Regions from separate parts of the Paraburkholderia sp. BR14320 genome, predicted to be linked through region 1. Evidence: predicted binding sites of a transcription regulator. Region 1 holds the regulator's gene; the other holds the start of a gene.

Region 1 (9,302 bases):
GTTTGCAATCCGGCCGCGCTTTATCCGACGCTGATGCTCAGCTATCCGGACTGGTGCGAGACGCATCGCGCGATGCTGCACGGTGCGCAGGCTGCGCTGCGCGACGCGGTGATCGCGTTGCACGGCGTCGTCGCGGCGACCGACGCCGAAATCGTCGATCTGACCGCGCTGCATCAGGGCGCGGCCGAAGCGCTCGCTCATACGGCGGCGCAATGGGATGCGGATCTGGTCGCGGTGGCCGCGCATTCGCGCGAACATCGCTGGGGTGGCCGTATCGATCCGGAGGAACTGGTCGCGTCGATCGGACGTCCGGTGCTGTATATGCCGGCGAGGTCGACCGACGCGACCGACGCGACCGACATGAGCGATGCCGCGGCGGTGGGCCGCGTGCTGGTCGCGATCGATGGCAGCGACACCGCGCTCGACGCGCTGCGCACCTCGCTCGCGGTCGCGCCGCCCGACTCGTGCATCAAGGTCGTCTACGCGGCCGACGACCGCTTTGCGTGGTGCGAATGGCTGCCGTTCGAAGTCGTGTTGCAGCAGCGAATCGATGTATTGCGGCGCGGTGCGGCGATGCTCGAACAGAGCCGGCGCGCGGCGGAAACCGCGTTGCTCGAGTTCAACGACGATTCCGGCGATGCGTCGACCGCGATTCTCGACGAAGCGCAACGCTGGCACGCGGACCTGATCGTGATGGGTTCGCACGGCATGCGCGGCATGCCGCATCCATTGCCGGGACACGTGACGTCGCGCACGCTGCGTGACGCGGCTTGTCCCGTGCTCGTGTGTCCGCGCGATGCGCCGTCGTTGCGGGCGGATGCGGTGCTGCGTGGCCAGTGGCGGGAGCCGCATCCGGGCAGTGCGGGCGGGCCTTTTTATCTGTAGCAGGGGCGCGCCACGCGCGTTGACAAATCCAACCTCAGTGGAGAATCGGCATGTACCAACATATTCTCGTCGCGCTAGACGGCAGCACTTTCTCGAAACGCGCGCTCAAAGAAGCGGTGAATCTCGCCGCGTTGACGAAGGCCGTCGTGCATCCGGTTTATGTAGTCGACAAGACGCCGATCTTTTCCTATGCCGGCTATTACGACCCGCTCGCGCTAGTCGAAGCATTGCGCCAGGACGGCCACTCGGTGCTCGAGGAGGCCGAGCAGGCCTGCGCCGCCGCCGATGTGCGTTGCCGGCCCGCGATGATCGAGTCGGAGAGCCTGTCCGACGACGTCGCCACGATCGTGTTGCGCCACGGCGAGCAGGTCCACGCCGATCTGCTCGTGCTCGGCACGCATGGGCGGCGCGGCGTGCGGCGCCTCGTGATCGGCAGCGTGGCGGAGCGGGTGCTGCGTTTCTCGACCTGTCCGGTGTTGCTGATGCGCGAGCAGATCGGCGAGGAAGCGCCCGAGGAGTAATCCCCGGTAGCGGCGCGCGGCGGCGTGTGAGCACTACACGAGCGCGTCGGCTGGTAGCTGGATCGAGATCCTGAAACCGTGGCCGGGCGAGCTGGTGAACGACACGTTGCCGCGCAACTGCCGCACCCGTTCGCGGATGCCAAGCAGCCCGAATGAAGTTGTTCCCTGCGACTGATCCAGCGCGACACCCACGCCGTCATCGTCGATATCGAGCGATACGGTCGGGCCCGCGCAGATCATGTCGATGCGTACGCGCCTCGCCTTGGCGTGCCGCGCGACGTTCGTCAACGCCTCCTGAACGATGCGAAACAGCGCCGTGGCCGCGAATTCGCCGCATACCGGCTCGGACGGTTCGAGATGCACGCTCGAGCGCACGTTGTAGCGTTTCGTGAAGTCGTCGGCCAACCAGTCGAGCGCGGCGGCGAGTCCGAGGTCGTCGAGCAGCGGAGGGCGCAGATCGGCGGCGATGCGCCGCAGCGAAGCGGCCATCCAGTCGATCTGCTTTTGCAGCTCATGCGTTTGCGCCGCAAGCGGCTCGGTGTCGGCTTGCTGATTCAGCTTCGCTTCGAGCAGCGCGACGCTCATTTTCAGCGCCGTCAGCCGTTGGCCGAGATCGTCGTGCAGTTCGCGTGCAATACGTTTCTGCTCGTTTTCACGGGCGATCTGCGTGTGCGTGGATACCTGACTCGCGCGTTCGAGTTCCGCGAGACGCATGCGCTCGGTCAAGTCGCGGGTGACCTTGGCGAAGCCGAGCAGCGCGCCCGACGCATCGTGCACGGCGGAAACGACCACGTTGGCCCAGAAACGCGAGCCGTCGCGACGCACACGCCACCCTTCGTCCTCGGCGCGGCCGACGGTTGCGGCGGTTTCCAGTTCGCGAGCGGGCTTGCCGGCCGCGATGTCTTCCGGGGTATAGAACTTCGAGAAATGCTGGCCGATGATTTCTTCGGGCGTGTAGCCCTTGATGCGCTGTGCGCCGGGATTCCAGCTGGTTACGCGGCCGGCGGGGTCGAGCATGAAGATCGCGTAGTCCTGTACCGCTTCGACCAACATGAAATAGCGATCCTCGACGGACACGTCCGACCCGGACGCAACACTGGTGAAGCAGGAAGACTCGCCGCTCGATAGACCCATCGCTCCTCCGGGCGGCCACGCAAGGTCGCGTACCGCAACGCACTGAGTTATATCAGTTCAGGAGCGCCGGTTCCACCCGGCATGTCCCGCGAACGAACGTGAGGCGAGCGCCGCGCCGACGCTCAAACCCGAGCCAGTCGTTCCGGGTCTTCGATGCGGATCGTTTTGCCGTTCGCCTTGACGAGGCGTTCGCGCTGGAACTTCGAGAACATCCGGCTCACCGTTTCGAGCTTCATGCCCAGAAAGCAGCCGATTTCCTCGCGCGTCATGCGCAGATGAAACTCCGCGGCCGAAAAGCCGCGCGCCTTGAAGCGCTTCGACAGATTCAGCAGGAACGTCGCGACGCGCTGCTCGGCGGTCATCGTGCCCAGCAGCATCATCTGGCTCGATTCGCGCACGATCTCGCCGCTCATCATCTGATAGATGTGATGCTGCATCGGTTTGATCTCGCGACAGATCGCCTCTAGCTGCGCGAACGGAATGATGCACACGACGCTATCTTCGAGCGCGATCGCATCGCAATTCTGCTTGCCCTCGCCGATGCCGTCGAGGCCAAGCGAGTCGCCCGCAATCTGGAACCCGGTCACGTGCTCGCGGCCGTCGCGATGCATGACCACGGTTTTGAATGAGCCGGCGCGTATCGCGTAGATGCTTTGAAACTCGTCGCCCGCGCGATACAGCGCGTCGCCGCGTTTAATCGAGCGCGTCGAGCAGATCAACGCGTCGAGCCGGCTCAGTTCGTCCGGCGTCAGCTCGGGCGGCATGCAGATCGCGCGCATCGCGCAGGTGGAGCAGCGCGTGACGGCGTGGCGTGCCGCCGCGGTGCTGGGCGCGACGTGGATCGGTACGACGTGCGAGGTGCGAGGCGCGTCGTGGCGGGGTTCACGGACTGCGGCAACTTGCATGATCGGCTCCTGGCGGTCAGACCCGATGCGCACGGCGCGCATAGGCAATCGCTTCGATGGCGCGGCAGGCGAGCTCGAACTCCGAGGTCTTGTCGAAGAAGAAGTCGGCGCCCGCCGCTTCGCACGCGCGGCGAAACGCCGTCGCGTCATGATTGGTCAGCACGATGCTGACGATGGACGGCCGCGCCCGCGACAGCGCAGCGAGCAGCAGCAGGTCGGTCTTGCCCGAGAAACACGGGTCCAGCACCGCGACATCGGCGCGACTCGCGACGATGTCGTCGAACGCGTGCTCGACGCCCGCGGACTCGCCGGCGATTTCGATGCCGGGAATCAGCGCGATCAGACAAGCAAGCCGGCGCCGGACCTCGGTCGCATCGTCGACGAGAAAAACTCTCGATAAGGTGGCTGACGGGGGGCTGTCCATACCGACCAGTATTGGCGACCTAACCTTGGAAATATATCGGCGGCGCTTTAAGCGGTGCTAGGAGTTCAGGCAGTGGTTGTAGGAATATTCCTAGTGGCTTGCTGGCGATGTCGTCCAGCGGCGGCGACGCCGAGCGGCGGCCCGTTGACCTGCGTCAAGCCGCGTGGCGGCGCGCGCTTCACACTGTCGGTGCAAACGCGCGACGGCGCCACTTCGGGTCATGCCAGCGCTTTCAGAGGGAGTCCGACATGTATGCACGAATTCTGGTTGCACTCGACGACAGTCCCAGCGCGCAGCGCGCCTTCGCCGAGGCGCTGAAGCTCGCGAAGCTGACGGGCGCCACGCTCGAAGCCTGCTGCGTGGTGGGGCACGGCAAGTGGTCGAACAATGCCGACGTGGCTTTCGAGCCGGAGCCGGCGAGCGCGGCGCAAGATTTCGCCAGCCGCGCGCTCGATGGGCCGCGCGAGCTGTTGCGCGAGGCGCAGGTGCCGGGCGGCGTGCGGGTGATCGACGCTTACGCCGAAAACGTGTCGGCGGTACTCGCGCGCGTCGCCGACGAAATCCAGGCCGATCTGATCGTGATGGGCACGCATGGCCGCCATGGCGTGCAGCGCTTTCTGCTCGGCAGCGTCGCGGAGTCGCTGGTACGGGCGACCGACATACCGGTGCTGATCGTGCGGCATGACGAACAAGGCCACCCGCGGCCCTGAAGCGCCGCGCCGCGCAGCAGCCGGTTTCTAGCGGCTCAGGTGGATTCGCTCAGGTGAGTCCGCTGTCGGCGCTCGCCGGGGCTGACTAAGCGCGCGCCGCGCTGCTCGCCTGGGCGGGAATCATCAGCACCGGGCAACAGGCGCGGCGCAGCACGCGCTCGGCGACGCTGCCGAGCATCAGCCGTTGAAACCCGCGGCGGCCATGCGTGCCCATCACGATCGCGTCGGCGTGCCATTCGCGCGCCGTTTCGACGATCCGATGCGCGACGTCTTCGCCGGTGATCGCGGCTTCGACGGTGCGGGCCGTGCCCGTGACCCCGCGCGCGCTCATCCGGTTCTGGGCGTCGGCCGCGATCCGCTTGCCTTCCTCGATGAACGCGTCCTCGATCGTGGAAGGGTCGAAGCCGGGCGCGTCGTAAGCGATGATGGGTACGTCGATCACGTACAGCGGCATCAGCTCGGCGCCCGATTCGGCGGCGAGGGTCAGCGCGGCGTCGAACGCACGCGAGGCGGTGGCGCTGCCGTCGAGCGCGACGAGTAGGCGGTGAAACATGGCGGCTCCTTAAGCGCGCACTTCAGTGCGACAACAGCACCGGCACGGTCATCGACTCGAGCATCGTGCGAGTCGCGCCGCCCAGCACGACTTCGTGCAGGCGCGAATGTGCGTAGGCGCCCATCACGATCAGGTCGCAGCCGAGGTCGGCCGCCTGCGACAGCAGCGCGTCGCCGACCGGCGTGCGGTCCGCGACGCTCAGCTCGCGCACGTCGATCTTCACGCCGTGACGCGCGACGGTGAGGGCGATGTCGTCGCCCGCAGCCATGCCCTGCGGCGGACGATCGGCGGACGAATGCACCGTCAGCAGCGTCACTTTTGCCGCATGCGCGAGGAACGGCAGCGCGTCGTGGATCGCGCGGGTCGCTTCGCGGCTGCCGTCCCACGCGATCAGCGCGTGGCGGCCCGGCGCCGCGAAGGTGCCGCTCGACGGCACCAGCAACACCGGGCGCCCGGCCGACAGCACGATGTGCTCGACGAACTGTTCGGCGACGAACGCCTCGGGGTCGGCCGGGTCGGTCTGGCCGAGCACGACGAGATCGGCGACCCGCGCATAGGGCGGCACGACGTCGTTCGCGTAGCCGTTCGCGGCGATCCAGTGGCCGTCGACGTTCGCGCGCGCGAGTTCCGCGCGGAACAGCCGCTCCAGCGCGCTGGCACGCTCGTGACGCAGGCGCTCGTGCTCCGCGTAGTAGTCGGCGGTGCCGGCCATCACGAAGAACGCGTGCCGCGGCGGCACGTACGTCGAATACAGGCCGGTCAGCGTCGCATGAAAGCGGTGCGCGAGCTGCAATGCGATCTCGAGGCGCGGATGTGCACGAACGCTCGTATCGAGGTGAACGAGAATGCTTTTGTAGCTCATCGCCAAAGCTCCGTGACAGAACGTGGGAAACGGGCGCAAGCGGGCTTGCGCCCGCTGTCAAATGGAGTCTATGAGCCCGGCGGCCGGGGCGATTGACGCAGATCAAGCGCGGGCCGTCGCGCGCTCGATACGGCGGCAGACGCGATCGACGGTTTGCAACCGCGCCTGGCAATCCTATGCTGTGCTCTGGAGGGCAGCGATGATGGCTTCCGGATTCGACGCGCCGCTCGGGCGCTGCGCTTTACCCCGGACCTCGACGGCGTTCGTACAGCCCGAAGGCTGGTTCGATTACGCGTCGGCGTATCAGACCGTGCAGCGCGCGGCGCGCGAGTACGCGCAGTGGAGCTTCGCCGACTGGAGCGAGTCGATCGCCTTCGCCGTGCAGCACGAGGCCGACTGGTTCGACGAGGCCAACCGCGCTTGCTCTGCCTGGTATGCGTGGTGGCTGGCGGCGTGCGGCATCGCGCCGGGCGTCGCGCCGCTCGCGGGCGGCCTGAGCGCGTGGTGGTGGGGCTCGCAGAACGCGCTGCCGTTCGCGGGTGTCGTTTAGCCGCGCGGGCCGGCAAAGCCGGCGCGCGCACCGTCAGTGGCAGACACGGCAAGGAGGAGTTCAGATGGGAACGGATCGCGTGGCATTGGTGACAGGCGGGATGGGCGGTTTGGGCGCGGCGGTCAGCCGGGCGCTTCATGACGCGGGTATGACCGTCGCGGTGACGCACTCGACGCACAACGATCACGTGCCGACATGGCTTGAGCACGAGCGCGACACGGGGCGCGACTTTCACGCATACGAAGCCGACATCGCCGACTTCGATTCCTGCGCGCGCTGCGCGCAACGCGTGCTGACCGACCTGGGCAGGGTCGACGTGCTGATCAACAACGCCGGCATCACGCAAGACACGAGCTTCGCGAAGATGAGCAAGGAGCACTGGGACGCCGTGCTGCGCACCGATCTCGATGGCCTGTTCAACATGACCAAGCCGCTGTTGCCCGGCATGCTCGAGCGGTGCCACGGCCGTATCGTCAACGTGGGGTCGGTCAACGGCTCGCGCGGCGCCTACGGGCAAACCAATTATTCGTCGGCCAAAGCGGGCGTGCACGGATTTACGAAGGCGCTTGCGCTCGAAACCGCGAAGCACGGCGTCACGGTGAACACGGTGTCGCCCGGTTACCTCGCGACCGCGATGGTCGAAGCGGTGCCGCGCGAGATTCTCGATACGAAGATCCTGCCGCAGATTCCGGTCGGCCGGCTCGGACGTCCGGACGAGGTGGCCGCGCTGATCGCGTTTCTGTGCTCCGAGGAGGCGGCTTTTATCACCGGTGCCGATATTGCGATCAATGGGGGTATGCATATGCATTGAGGGCGAGCGCCTTCACCGCGCTTGACCCACGTCAATGACCGCCTCTGGGGTAAGAACAAGATAAGCCCATAACGAGCGCCTGGACCTGCGTGTATCGGAACCAGGTCCGATCAATGATCGCAACGGGAGGCGAAGATGGGCATTGACATGCAGATCGTCTACCTTGGCTTCGCGGGTGCCGCTCCGCTCGAAGCCGAAGCAGGTGCGCAGCTGGTGCGCCTCGCGCGGTTTGGCGCGCTCGTGTCGCACTGCCATCTCGCCATCGAGGCGTTGCGTCCGGGGTCGTCGCGTCCGCTGTATGACGTGCGGCTCGATCTCGTCACGCCCGCGCGCGAACTCAAGCCCATCGCGCACTGCGCTGACGACGACGCGAAAGCGGCGATCCGCCGCGCGTTCGATGTGGCGGAACTGGCCCTCGAAGCCGCAATCGGCACGGAGCGCGGGAACTGAGCGAGCTTGCGTCGTGACGCGACGCGCGGACTGCCGGCGTTTTCGCGGCCACCTCAAGCCGATCTGCGGTTTGCCGAACTTCTGGCCACGCGGCGCGGCTGGCAAACCTCCGACGCGGCGTGTTCGACATCGCGCCAGAATTCGCAGAGGCCGGGACAAACCGCATCGCGCCAACGCGGGCCGATGAACAGATCGTAGTGATTGCACTGCTCGATGGTGAGCTGCCGCGCGGTCCGCATCGGCGATGTATCGCACAGCGCATGCGCGCAATGGGTTTGCCCCGCGCCGGTGATCTCGTCGCTGTCGCCCTCGATCGTGCACAGCGGGGTATCGCGTAGCGCGGCGATTCGCACCCGGCGCCCGGCGACCGACCACAGATCGCGCGGCAACAGATGTTCGTGAAACACCACGCGAAGCATGTCGAGGAAGTAGCACTCCGTCATATCGAGGACCGCCGCATACTCGTTTGCCGAGCGCAGCGCCCGCTGCGCACCGGGCATGTCGCCGGCGAGCCATCGGGACCAGTAGTCCGCTTCGAGCCGCAACTGCCGCTCCGGATGCGCGGCAAAAATCGCGGCCTGCTGGATGAATCCCGGATACACGAGACGTCCCGCGCCGCGATAGGGCGGTGGAACGATATCGATCGCATGATCGTGGAACCACTCGAGGGTATGCGAACTCGCGAAGCGGTCGGTGACGGTCGGGTTCAAACGCGTATCGATCGGGCCACCCAGCAGCGAGATGCTCGCAATTGGCGCGGCCTCGTCCATGGCGAGCAGCGCCGCGGCGCCGAGCACGGGCACGCTCGCCTGACAGATCGCGAGCACATGAACCGGCGACCCGAACGCGCGGGCGGTGGCGACGAAGCTATCGAGCGCCTGCACGTAGTCGTCGAGCGATAGCGGGCCCGCCTCGAGCGGTACGTCGCGCGCATCGGCCCAATCGGTCACGAAGACGTCACGTTGTTCCAGCAGTGTCTCTACGGTCTCGCGCAGCATCACCGAGTGATGTCCGGCGAGTGGCGCGCACAACAGCACGGGTGGTTCTGTGTGGGTAAGTGGTGCGGGCAGGTTGCGCTTGAACCTGAGCAGCGCGCCGAGCGGCAGCGAGGCGACGACGCTTTCGTCGACGCTCACGCGGCTACCGTCGACGGCAACCGAGTGGATCGCGAATGGCGGTGTTCGCCCGAAAGCGCAGGTGGACCGCAGCAGCCAGTGGCTGAACGCGTCGGTCGCATGATTGGGGCTGAGCCAGCCCGTTTGCGCGCTCTGCATCGACCCCGAATCGGTTAGAACTCCCCCGACCATCGCGCGAGCGAGGCGTTGTTGTGCATCGATAAAGGCGTACCACATGATGAACCCCGGCGTTCGTCGATCATGAGGGCAGCGTTGCCGCGCCGGCACGAACTCGTGGCGCGGGTACGTCGCAAAAGCTTACCGCGAAACCTCGGGGCGATGGGCGCGAAATCGATGCGCGCGCGGTGCATCGCTGCGCCGG
Region 2 (9,302 bases), on a different contig from region 1:
CATCGGTACGATGAACCTGACGCACGAGGAAGGCTGGTACACCGGCCGTCATGAAAGCATGGGCCTGCTGATCGGCGCCTTCCTTGCCCCCGCTCTCATCAAACACAGTACGCAATCCCCCGCTTGCGCCGCGCATTCATGAAAACACCATCCGATCTGCAACGCTATCGAGCCGTGCCCCATCCGGCCGTCTCGCAAGGCCGCTGGGTGCTGGTCTTCGTGCTCGGCTACCTCGCGCTGATCGCCGATGGCGCCGACGTGATGATGTACGGCCTGACCCTGTCGCGCATCAAGGACGACTTCGGGTTGACCAACGTCGAAGCGGGCGCGCTCGGTAGTCTGACCTTGCTCGGCATGGCGATCGGCGGCATTGCCGGCGGTTGGGCGAGCGATCGTCTGGGGCGCGTGCGCGTCATCGCTTGGGCGCTCGCGCTGTTCTCGCTCGGCGCGGGGATGCTCGGGTTCACGCACAGCTTCGTCGAATTCGCGGCGGTGCGCTTCATCAGTTCGCTCGGCATTGGCTGCATGGTGCTAGTCACCACCCTGGTCGCCGAATACGTGCCGACCGAGCGGCGCTCGCTGGTACTCGGTATGCTGCAAACCGGCATTTCGGCCGGCTATATCGTCGTGATCGCGCTCAGCAACTGGATCCTGCCGCAATACGGCTGGCGCACGCTGTACTACGTGTCGGCCGTGCCGGTGCTGCTCGCGTTCGCGATCAAGTTCGCGGTTCCCGAACCGGCCGCATGGCTCGCGAGCCGTGCCGCCGACCGTGCAAGCAAGACGCGGCTCGTCGACAATCGCTACGCGCAGATTTTCCGCGACCGCCAGGCACGCACGATGTTCATCCTGTGGACCTTCGCGTCGATCTTCGTGCTGTCCGGCTTTTACGGTCTGAACAACTGGCTGCCGACATACCTCGAGAAAGAACTGCACATCAAGTTCAGTTCGCTGACCGGCTATATGATCGGCACGTACGTGGTCGCCTTCATCGGTAAGATCTTCGCGGGCTGGCTCGGTGATCGCTGGAGCCGGCGCGGCGTGTACGTGCTCGGCTGCATCGGTGCGGCGCTGTTTCTGCCCGTGATCATTTTCTGGCATACGCGCGACAACATTTCCACGCTGATGCTTTTCTTCGGCTTTCTGTACGGCGTGCCGCTCGGCACGATCGGCACGTTCATGTCGGAGAGTTTCGCGACGTCGGTGCGCGGCACCGCGGTGGGCGGCTCGTATAACCTCGGGCGCTTCTGTTCGGGGGCGGCGCCGATCGTCATTGGTTTTATCGCGACGCAGTTCTCGATCGGACTCGGCTTTCTCGTGGTCGGCGCGGTGTTCTTTTTGAGCGGCGTGACTGCATTGTTCGTTCCTGACCGTCTATACGATACGCAGCAGTAAACCTTATAGCGACCATGACAAGATCATGTCGTGTCAAAGTAATGCCCAGGTCCCGGCGCTAGATTCTGGTCGCCGGATTACCTGGGCACCACGATGAAGCATTACTCGTTTCCGGCGACGATGTTGGAAATGGTCCAGTTGTTCGTCGATACGAGCACATAATCGCCATTGACGCCCAGCCATTTATGGCCGCGCGGCGGCGCATTGAGGCCGTGTCCGCGCCAGTCGTCCATTATGAAATTGTAATTACGGTATTCGGTCGGCACACGTTGGCCTTTGTGCCAGTCACGATGCGGAATAGACGGCATCACCTGCTGACGGCCAGTACCGGCCATCTGGCCGCCTTCGTCTTGCGGCTGCGGTCCAGCCGCAATCGCGAACGCCGACACACCGGCAAACGACAACGCGACGAGTTGCGCAACAAAGCGATTATTCATGTTCGAACCTCCGTGCGGTGGAAGAAAGCTCCGGGCATTCACGTGATTGACGTGAAAAATAATCGTCCAGCTACTCGCAGATTCATTAATTCGAACTTCATTGCAGCGATCGCTGGTCTATCGAATGTAATCTTTGCAAATTGCGAGATGTCAAATTCGATATTTCAGGCCTGACCGTAAGTCGTTAAAAAGTATAGTAAAAGGAAGTTCGACTTCAAGCCGGACCGCCTGGCGACGGCACACGCGCGCGCGGCCGTCAGATCGGTCCGCCTGGCTGATCAATAGTCGACCGCATCGCGAATGATCGGGCAGGTCATGCAGTGACCGCCGCCTCGTCCACGGCCCAGTTCGGCACCGACGATCGTAATCACCTCGATGCCCTGCTTACGCAAAAGCGTGTTCGTGTACGTGTTGCGGTCGTATGCATAGACGACGCCCGGCGCCGCGCACACGAGGTTCGCACCGCTATCCCACTGCGTGCGCTCGCGCTGATAGTCGCTGCCGCCCGCCTCGACCACGCGTAAATGCTTCAGCCCCAACGCCTCGGCGACGACATCGGTGAACGGCTTGTTCTCCGCGTGCAATTCGACGCCGCTCGGATGGCTGCTCGGCCGATACGAATAGGTGCGCGTCTTCGCCATGAAGTCCGGGGCCACCAGCACGCAATCGCGATCGGCGAACGTGAACACGGTATCGAGGTGCATCGCCGCGCGAATCTTCGGCATCGCCGCGACGATCACGCGCTCGGCCGCGCCCTTCTTGAACAGCGTTGCCGCCAGTTGACTGATGGCCTGACGCGAGGTGCGCTCGCTCATGCCGATCAGCACGACGCCCTTGCCGATCGGCATCACGTCGCCGCCTTCCAGCGTGGCGAGACCGTGATCCTGGGTCGGATCGCCCCACCACACGTTGACCTTGCCGGCGAAGTCGGGGTGGAACTTGTAGATCGCCGTGGTCAGGATCGTCTCTTCGTGGCGGGCCGGCCAGTACAGCGCATTCAGCGTGACGCCGCCATAGATCCAGCAGGTCGTGTCGCGCGTGTACAGCGTGTTCGGCAACGGCGGCAGCAGATATTCGGTGCCGCCCGCCGCTTCCTTCGCAACCTCCAGCGCCTTGCCGCCGTGCGCTTCCGGGAAGTCGTGCGTGGATAGCCCGCCAATCAGCGTTTCGGCCAGCTTGCGATTGTCGAGCCCTTCCAGATAGCTTCTCAATTCATCGATAAAGCCGAGGCCGACCTGGTTCGGAACCACCTGGTTGTCCAGAATCCACTTCTTGCCTTCTTGCACTGCAACCGTTTCGGAGAGCAGATTGTGCATCTCCACCACTTCGACACCGCGGTCGCGCATCTTCGTGACGAAGTCGAAGTGGTCGCGCTTCGCGTTCTCGACCCACAGTACGTCGTCGAACAGCAGTTCATCGCAGTTGCTCGGGGTAAGACGCTGATGCGCGAGCCCCGGTGCGCAGACCATCACTTTGCGCAGCTGCCCGACTTCCGAGTAGACACCCAACTCACCCGCTTTCGCGTCCGTGTTCGCCATGATGACCTCCTGAATATCAGTGGTGACCCGCTCTGTTCAACCTGCTGTCGTTAGATTGTGATCCTTCCGGTTACGAGGGCGTAGACGCCGATGATCGCGCCAATGACGATGACGGTAAAGATGAACCAATCGGACGTGATGAAAACGTTCTTGCTCTGCTCTCGCCGCGCCCAAAGGTAGAGCGCTGTGCCGGGCGCGTACAGCACCGCGGCAAGCAGAATGAATTTCAGGCCGCCCGCGAAGATCATGAATGCCGTATAGATCACGGCGATTGCGGCCATGATCAGGTCGCGCCGGCGCTCGTCGGCGCGCAGGTCGTAACCGTCGCCGCGATTCGCGTTCATGCATCCGAACACCGCGACGAACAGGTACGGAATCAACGACATCGCGCTCGTCAGGTTCAACATCAGCGCGAATGCATCGCGCGAGAAGTACGTGCTGATGACGAGCAACTGCACCACGATGTTGGTCAACCACAATGCATTGGCCGGCGTCTTGTTGACGTTTTCCTTGCCGAAGATCGCGGGCATGTCTTCGGTCCTCGCCGCCGAGAACAACACTTCGGCGCAGATCAACGACCAGGCCAGATAAGCGCCGAGCACCGAAATCAGCAGACCTATGCTGACGAAAACCGCGCCCCAGTGACCGACCACCGCTTCGAGAACCGCAGCCATCGACGGCTGCCGCATCCCCGCGATGTCCGCGCGCTCGAGCACCGCGTAGGGCAGCATCGTCACGAGCACCATCAGAGAGGTGACGACGACGAAGCCGAGTATCGTCGAATGCCCGACGTCGGAGCGCTTCTTTGCATAGCGGGAATAAACGCTTGCCCCTTCGATGCCGATGAACACGAACACCGTGACCAGCATCGTGGCCCGCACCTGCTCGAAAATATTGCCTTCGAGACCGCCGCCGTAGAGGTTGGCCTGGAACAGGTCCATTCGAAAGCCAAACAACAGGATCAGGATGAACACCAGAATCGGGATGATCTTGGCGACCGTGACGATACTGTTGATGAAGGCCGCCTGCTGCACGCCCTTCAGGATCATGTAATGAAAAAGCCAGATGCCGATCGAAGCAACGACGATCGCGACGACCGTATTACCGTCGCCGAACACCGGAAAAAATGCGCCGAGTGTCGACTTGATCAGCACCCAGTAAGAAACATTGCCGATACAACTGCTGATCCAGTAGCCAAATGCGGAAAGAAAGCCCGGATAGTCGCCAAAGCCCGCTTTCGCATACGCAAACACGCCGGCGTCCAATTCGGGCTTTCGTTCGGCAAGCGTTTGAAATACGCGCGCCAGCATATACATGCCCGTGCCCGCAATCAGCCACGCAATCAGGGCGCCCAGCGGACCGGTGGCATCGGCGAATGTACGCGGTAGGGAAAATATTCCGGCTCCGACCATGCCGCCCACGACCATCCCGGTGAGTTGCATTTTTGACAGCTTTTGTGGAGTGGACGCCATTCGGATTCCTTTTTAGTGACCTTTTTAACAAGGATCTGTAATCAAATTCGAACGAAACGTGTCTCTCGGCCAATCTTGCTGTCGATCAGCCGCGTTACTCTGCAACCACCACACGAAAAGAATGGTCTGTCCGTTGACGTTTGTCAATTTATCGCCGCGAGCATCGATAAGTCGCATTGAGTATCGATGATTTAACAATGATGCGACGTATCGCATCATCAACGCGGTTTTCTCAAATGATGGGGTATCGCTGAAGCGAGCTGAAAATATGGTCGCTCAGAACTACTAATAAGCAGCTGAGCGACAGCTCGAGATGACGCGCGAAAGTCATCGATGGTCCAAGCCTGACGATGATTTCGTAGTGGCGGGCTGTGGGTCCAACTATGACTCGCGCAACTTCCTCAACGTCAGCCGCGCTTCGAGACCGCCGCCAACCCGGTTGTGCAGCGTGAGCGTCGCGTCCATCGCGAGCGCGAGTTGCCGCGCGATCGCGAGCCCCAGCCCGGTGCCGCCCGTTTGACGATTGCGCGAACCTTCGAGTCGCACGAACGGCTCGAACACCGTCTCGAGCGACTCGGCCGGAATGCCGGGACCACGATCGAGCACCGACACGGTCGCCTCGCCATCGTGCAACGCGCCGATATCGATCTGCGCGGCGCCGGCGTACCTCAGCGCGTTATCGACCAGATTGCCGACGATGCGCTTCAACGCCTGCGGACGCAACGTCAGCGACTGGCCGAACTGGCCGTGCAGCGACACTTGCTGACCGGCGTCCACGTAATCGCAGACGAGGCTATCGAACAGCGCATCGGGATCGATGCGGCGCGGCACCTCGGTCGTGCCGTGCATCGTACGCGCATAAGTGACCCCTTCCTTGACCAGCGCCTCCATTTCCTTCAGATCCTGGCGCAGCTTCGCGGCCTCGCTGTCGTCGTCCATCGTGTCGACGCGTAGACGCATGCGCGTGATCGGCGTCTGCAGATCGTGCGAAATCGCCGCGAGAATCTGCATGCGCTCGGTCATGTACGTGGCGATCCGATCCTGCATCGCGTTGAACGCGCGCGCGGCGCGCGCCACTTCGGACGGACCGGCTTCGGGCAGACGCTCGGCCTTCAGGTCGGGGCCGAGCGTGTCGGCCGCGACTGCGAGCTGATTGAGCGGGCGCGTCGCGAGGCGCACCGCCAGCCAGCAGCAGGCGCCGAGCACGAGCAGCTGCAGCGTCAGCACGAGCGGCAGCCAGCGCGACAACGGAGCGCCGGACATCGGCCGCAGGTCGATGGTGAGCGGCGTGCCGTCGCTCAGTTTCAGGTGCACCTGCAGACGCTCGCGATCGCCGGGCACCGCGTTGACGGTCAACGGATAACGCGTGCCGATGCCGTCGCCGATCGATTGCGCGACGCGCGCCGACAGGCTTGCGTCGACCGGTGCGCCGGGCACGCCTGGGCCGAGCACGAACTCGTAGCTGCGCCGCGCAAGGCGCGGGAGCCACTGGGCGCGCTCGTCGGGCGGCAGATGGTCGAGCAGCGCGACCGAGCTCGCCACCTCGCGCTCGATGTAGCCCATCATGATGCCGGTCATCGTCTGGTCTCGCTCGGTCATCGTGAGCCAGAACGACAGCGCCTGCGCGAGCGCGAGCCCGACGAACAGAATCACCGCGAGCCGCGCGAACAGGGTGCGCGGCCAATGAGGCCAGCGCAGCGACGACGGTGATGCAGAAACGTTCATTGCGGATCTCCGATCGCAGTCACCGCCGCCGAAAACACGTAGCCCTCGCTGCGCAGCGTCTTGATGTAGCGCGGCTCGCGCGCGCCGTCGCGCAGGCGTTGGCGCAGGCGGCTCACCATTAGATCGATCGAGCGGTCGAACGGATCGGCCTGGCGTCCCTGGGTCAGGTTCAGCAGCTGGTCGCGCGTGAGCACGCGCTGCGGGTGATCGAGAAACACGCGCAACAGACGGTACTCCGCCCCGCTCAACGCCACTTCGGTGCCGTCCGCATCGAGCAGATGGCGCGCGGTCGTGTCGAGCCGCCAGTCGCCGAAGCACAGCATCGGCGCCGACTCCGTCACCTCCATGCCGGGCGGCAGCATGCGCGCGCGGCGCAGCACCGAGCGAATTCGCGCGAGCAGCTCGCGTGCGGCGAACGGTTTGGTCAGGTAATCGTCGGCGCCCATTTCGAGGCCGACGATGCGGTCCGCTTCCTCGCTGCGCGCCGTCAGCATCAGGATCGGCACCGTGCGGAACTTGCCCGCGCGCAGCTCGCGGCACAGCACGAGGCCGTCTTCGCCGGGCAGCATCAGGTCGAGCACGATCAGGTCGGGTGCGCCGTTCTCGAGCGCGGCGCGCATCTGGCGGCCATTGGCCGCGAGCGAGACGCGCACGCCGTTTTTCTCGAGGTAACCCGCGAGCAGTTCGCGGATTCCGCGATCGTCGTCGACGATCAATACGTGGTCGGAGGTTTCCATCGACGGATTATCTGCCGCGGCGTTTGAGTTGCACGCCGCTCGATTGGATCAATGAACACTGCAACGGATGCGCGAGCTCGGCCGCGAAGCCGCCCACGACGAACACCGCGATGGCAAACAGGCGTTTCATGCGTCCTCCAGCACGGAAAGACTCGCGCCGTCGGCCACGCTGGCTTCGAGCGCATAAGGGTCGACCCCGTCGAGGCAGCCGATATTGACGCGCCATTGCTGCGGGTCCTTGCGCGTCTGATGAAAAGGATAGATGCCGCAATGCTTGCAGAAGTAGTGTTTCGCGACCTTCGTGTTGAACTGGTACAGCGTCAGCGAATCCTCGCCGCTCAGAATCTTCAGTTGACTGGCGGGAAAGAGCGGCGTCATCAGCGCGCCCTTGCGGCGGCACAGGCTGCAGTTACAGCGGCCGGCCGGAACGATTTCGGTGCGAACTTCGAACTTGACGGCCCCGCAGTGACAAGACCCTTGCAGCAGCTCGGCGCTCATGGTGCTCTCCGTGATTTGACGATGCCTGCTTTATAGCCTGGTTCATCAGTCGAATTATGTCGTAATGTATCCGGTCGCCGAGACGATACATCACATTGCAATAAGCTATGGCAATTAGCGCAGGGCGAAACAACGAAGATTAAGCGCGTGAATTGGCATTCAAGCGGCATGCGCAAACGGATGACACGGGTTGCTTCCTTGCCGCCGCAATGTCGTGCTCGCCGGTGCAAAGATACGCCGCTTATCCATGATTATGTCAGCGGCGCGGCGGGGCGCGCCAGCCGGCTTGCTTACACGCTGTTTTTGACCTCGGCATGACCAACCGGCTCTCTATGTTCCGCTTGACTGGCCGGTATTGCCAGGCACAATCGCGCGAGGCCTTGAATACGCTTGACTTTTAATCAGTAGCCACTTCCAATACCAATGGTGCAGTGCGATGCTTCACCTCTGAAACACGCCTCACGTCATTCGGTAATTCAAAGCATTGGCCAGCAGTTCATTCGTCCGCCGCGCATGCGGCGTCAGCTCGAAATGGAGCACTCCTCATCACGGGAGTCGTCTTGGCTGCAAGAAAAAACCAACCCGCTCGCAGCGAACCCGCCCTTATCGATCTCGCATTGCAGGGTGGCGGTTCGCACGGTGCTTTTACATGGGGTGTCCTCGACCGTTTGCTCGAAGAGTCGTGGCTGCAGATCGAAGGGATATCGGGTACGTCGGCTGGCGCGATGAACGCCGCGGTGCTGGTGAGCGGCTATCAGGTGGGCGGCGCGGCCGGCGCGCGCGCCGCGCTCGAAGCGTTCTGGCGGCGAGTATTCGAAGCATCGGTGTACAGCCCGTTTCGCCGCAGCCCGTTCGACGTGTTGATGGGCCGCTGGACGCTCGACTACTCGCCGCTCTTCATCGCGATGGACCTCGCGGCGCGCGTGTTTTCTCCATACGACCTGAACCCGCGCGGCGTACATCCGCTGGCGAAGATTCTGCAGGACTCGATCGATTTCGAGCATCTGCGCGACGCGCCGATCAAGCTGTTCATCACTGCGACGCGCGTGCGCACGGGCCAAGCGCGCGTGTTTCGCAATGGCGACCTGACGCCCGACGTGCTGCTCGCCTCCGGCTGCCTGCCCACGCTGTTCCAGGCCGTGCAGATCGACGGTGAAGACTACTGGGACGGCGGCTACGCCGGGAATCCCACCATCACGCCGCTGGTGCGCGAATGCACGTCGAGCGATACGCTGCTGATCCAGGTCAATCCCGTCGAGCGGGATGAAACACCGCGCACCGCGCGCGACATCATCAGCCGCCTGAACGAAGTCGCCTTCAATGCGCCGCTGCTGAAAGAGCTGCGCATGATCGCGCTGCTGCGACGCGCCGCGGACGCCGGTAGCGACGAAGGCCGCCATTGGGCGGCGATGCGCATCCATCGGATTTCGAGCGAACTGATGACCGAACTCGGCTACTCGTCGAAGCTGAACGCCGAGTGGAGCTTTCTGACGATGCTGC

Evidence for each region. Region 1 encodes FNR, which switches genes on or off when oxygen is low (the NO sensors DNR and NnrR bind a similar motif). Its sites were predicted from a motif close to TTGATNNNNATCAA; they were not measured.
Region 2: a site for FNR is predicted at 4,976-4,989, ahead of AB3X89_RS07690 (basic amino acid/polyamine antiporter). Genes of this name have one in related genera too.

Annotation. Positions count from the first base shown of each region.
Region 1 is NZ_JBFPKG010000001.1:11,227-20,528, forward strand. It holds gene AB3X89_RS00060 (universal stress protein) at 1-885, shown strand, start outside; gene AB3X89_RS00065 (universal stress protein) at 936-1,406, shown strand; gene AB3X89_RS00070 (PAS domain S-box protein) at 1,440-2,540, opposite strand; gene fnr (fumarate/nitrate reduction transcriptional regulator Fnr) at 2,663-3,445, opposite strand; gene AB3X89_RS00080 (response regulator) at 3,462-3,869, opposite strand; gene AB3X89_RS00085 (universal stress protein) at 4,118-4,579, shown strand; gene AB3X89_RS00090 (universal stress protein) at 4,665-5,132, opposite strand; gene AB3X89_RS00095 (universal stress protein) at 5,155-5,994, opposite strand; gene AB3X89_RS00100 (polyketide synthase) at 6,194-6,544, shown strand; gene phbB (acetoacetyl-CoA reductase) at 6,609-7,355, shown strand; gene AB3X89_RS00110 (hypothetical protein) at 7,491-7,805, shown strand; gene phaZ (polyhydroxyalkanoate depolymerase) at 7,859-9,157, opposite strand.
Region 2 is NZ_JBFPKG010000005.1:175,759-185,060, reverse strand. It holds gene AB3X89_RS07710 (GAF domain-containing protein) at 1-142, shown strand, start outside; gene AB3X89_RS07705 (MFS transporter) at 139-1,395, shown strand; gene AB3X89_RS07700 (RcnB family protein) at 1,497-1,832, opposite strand; gene arcA (arginine deiminase) at 2,111-3,370, opposite strand; gene AB3X89_RS07690 (basic amino acid/polyamine antiporter) at 3,421-4,842, opposite strand; gene AB3X89_RS07685 (ATP-binding protein) at 5,224-6,567, opposite strand; gene AB3X89_RS07680 (response regulator) at 6,564-7,304, opposite strand; gene AB3X89_RS07675 (hypothetical protein) at 7,312-7,434, opposite strand; gene AB3X89_RS07670 (GFA family protein) at 7,431-7,802, opposite strand; gene AB3X89_RS07665 (patatin-like phospholipase family protein) at 8,363-9,302, shown strand, end outside.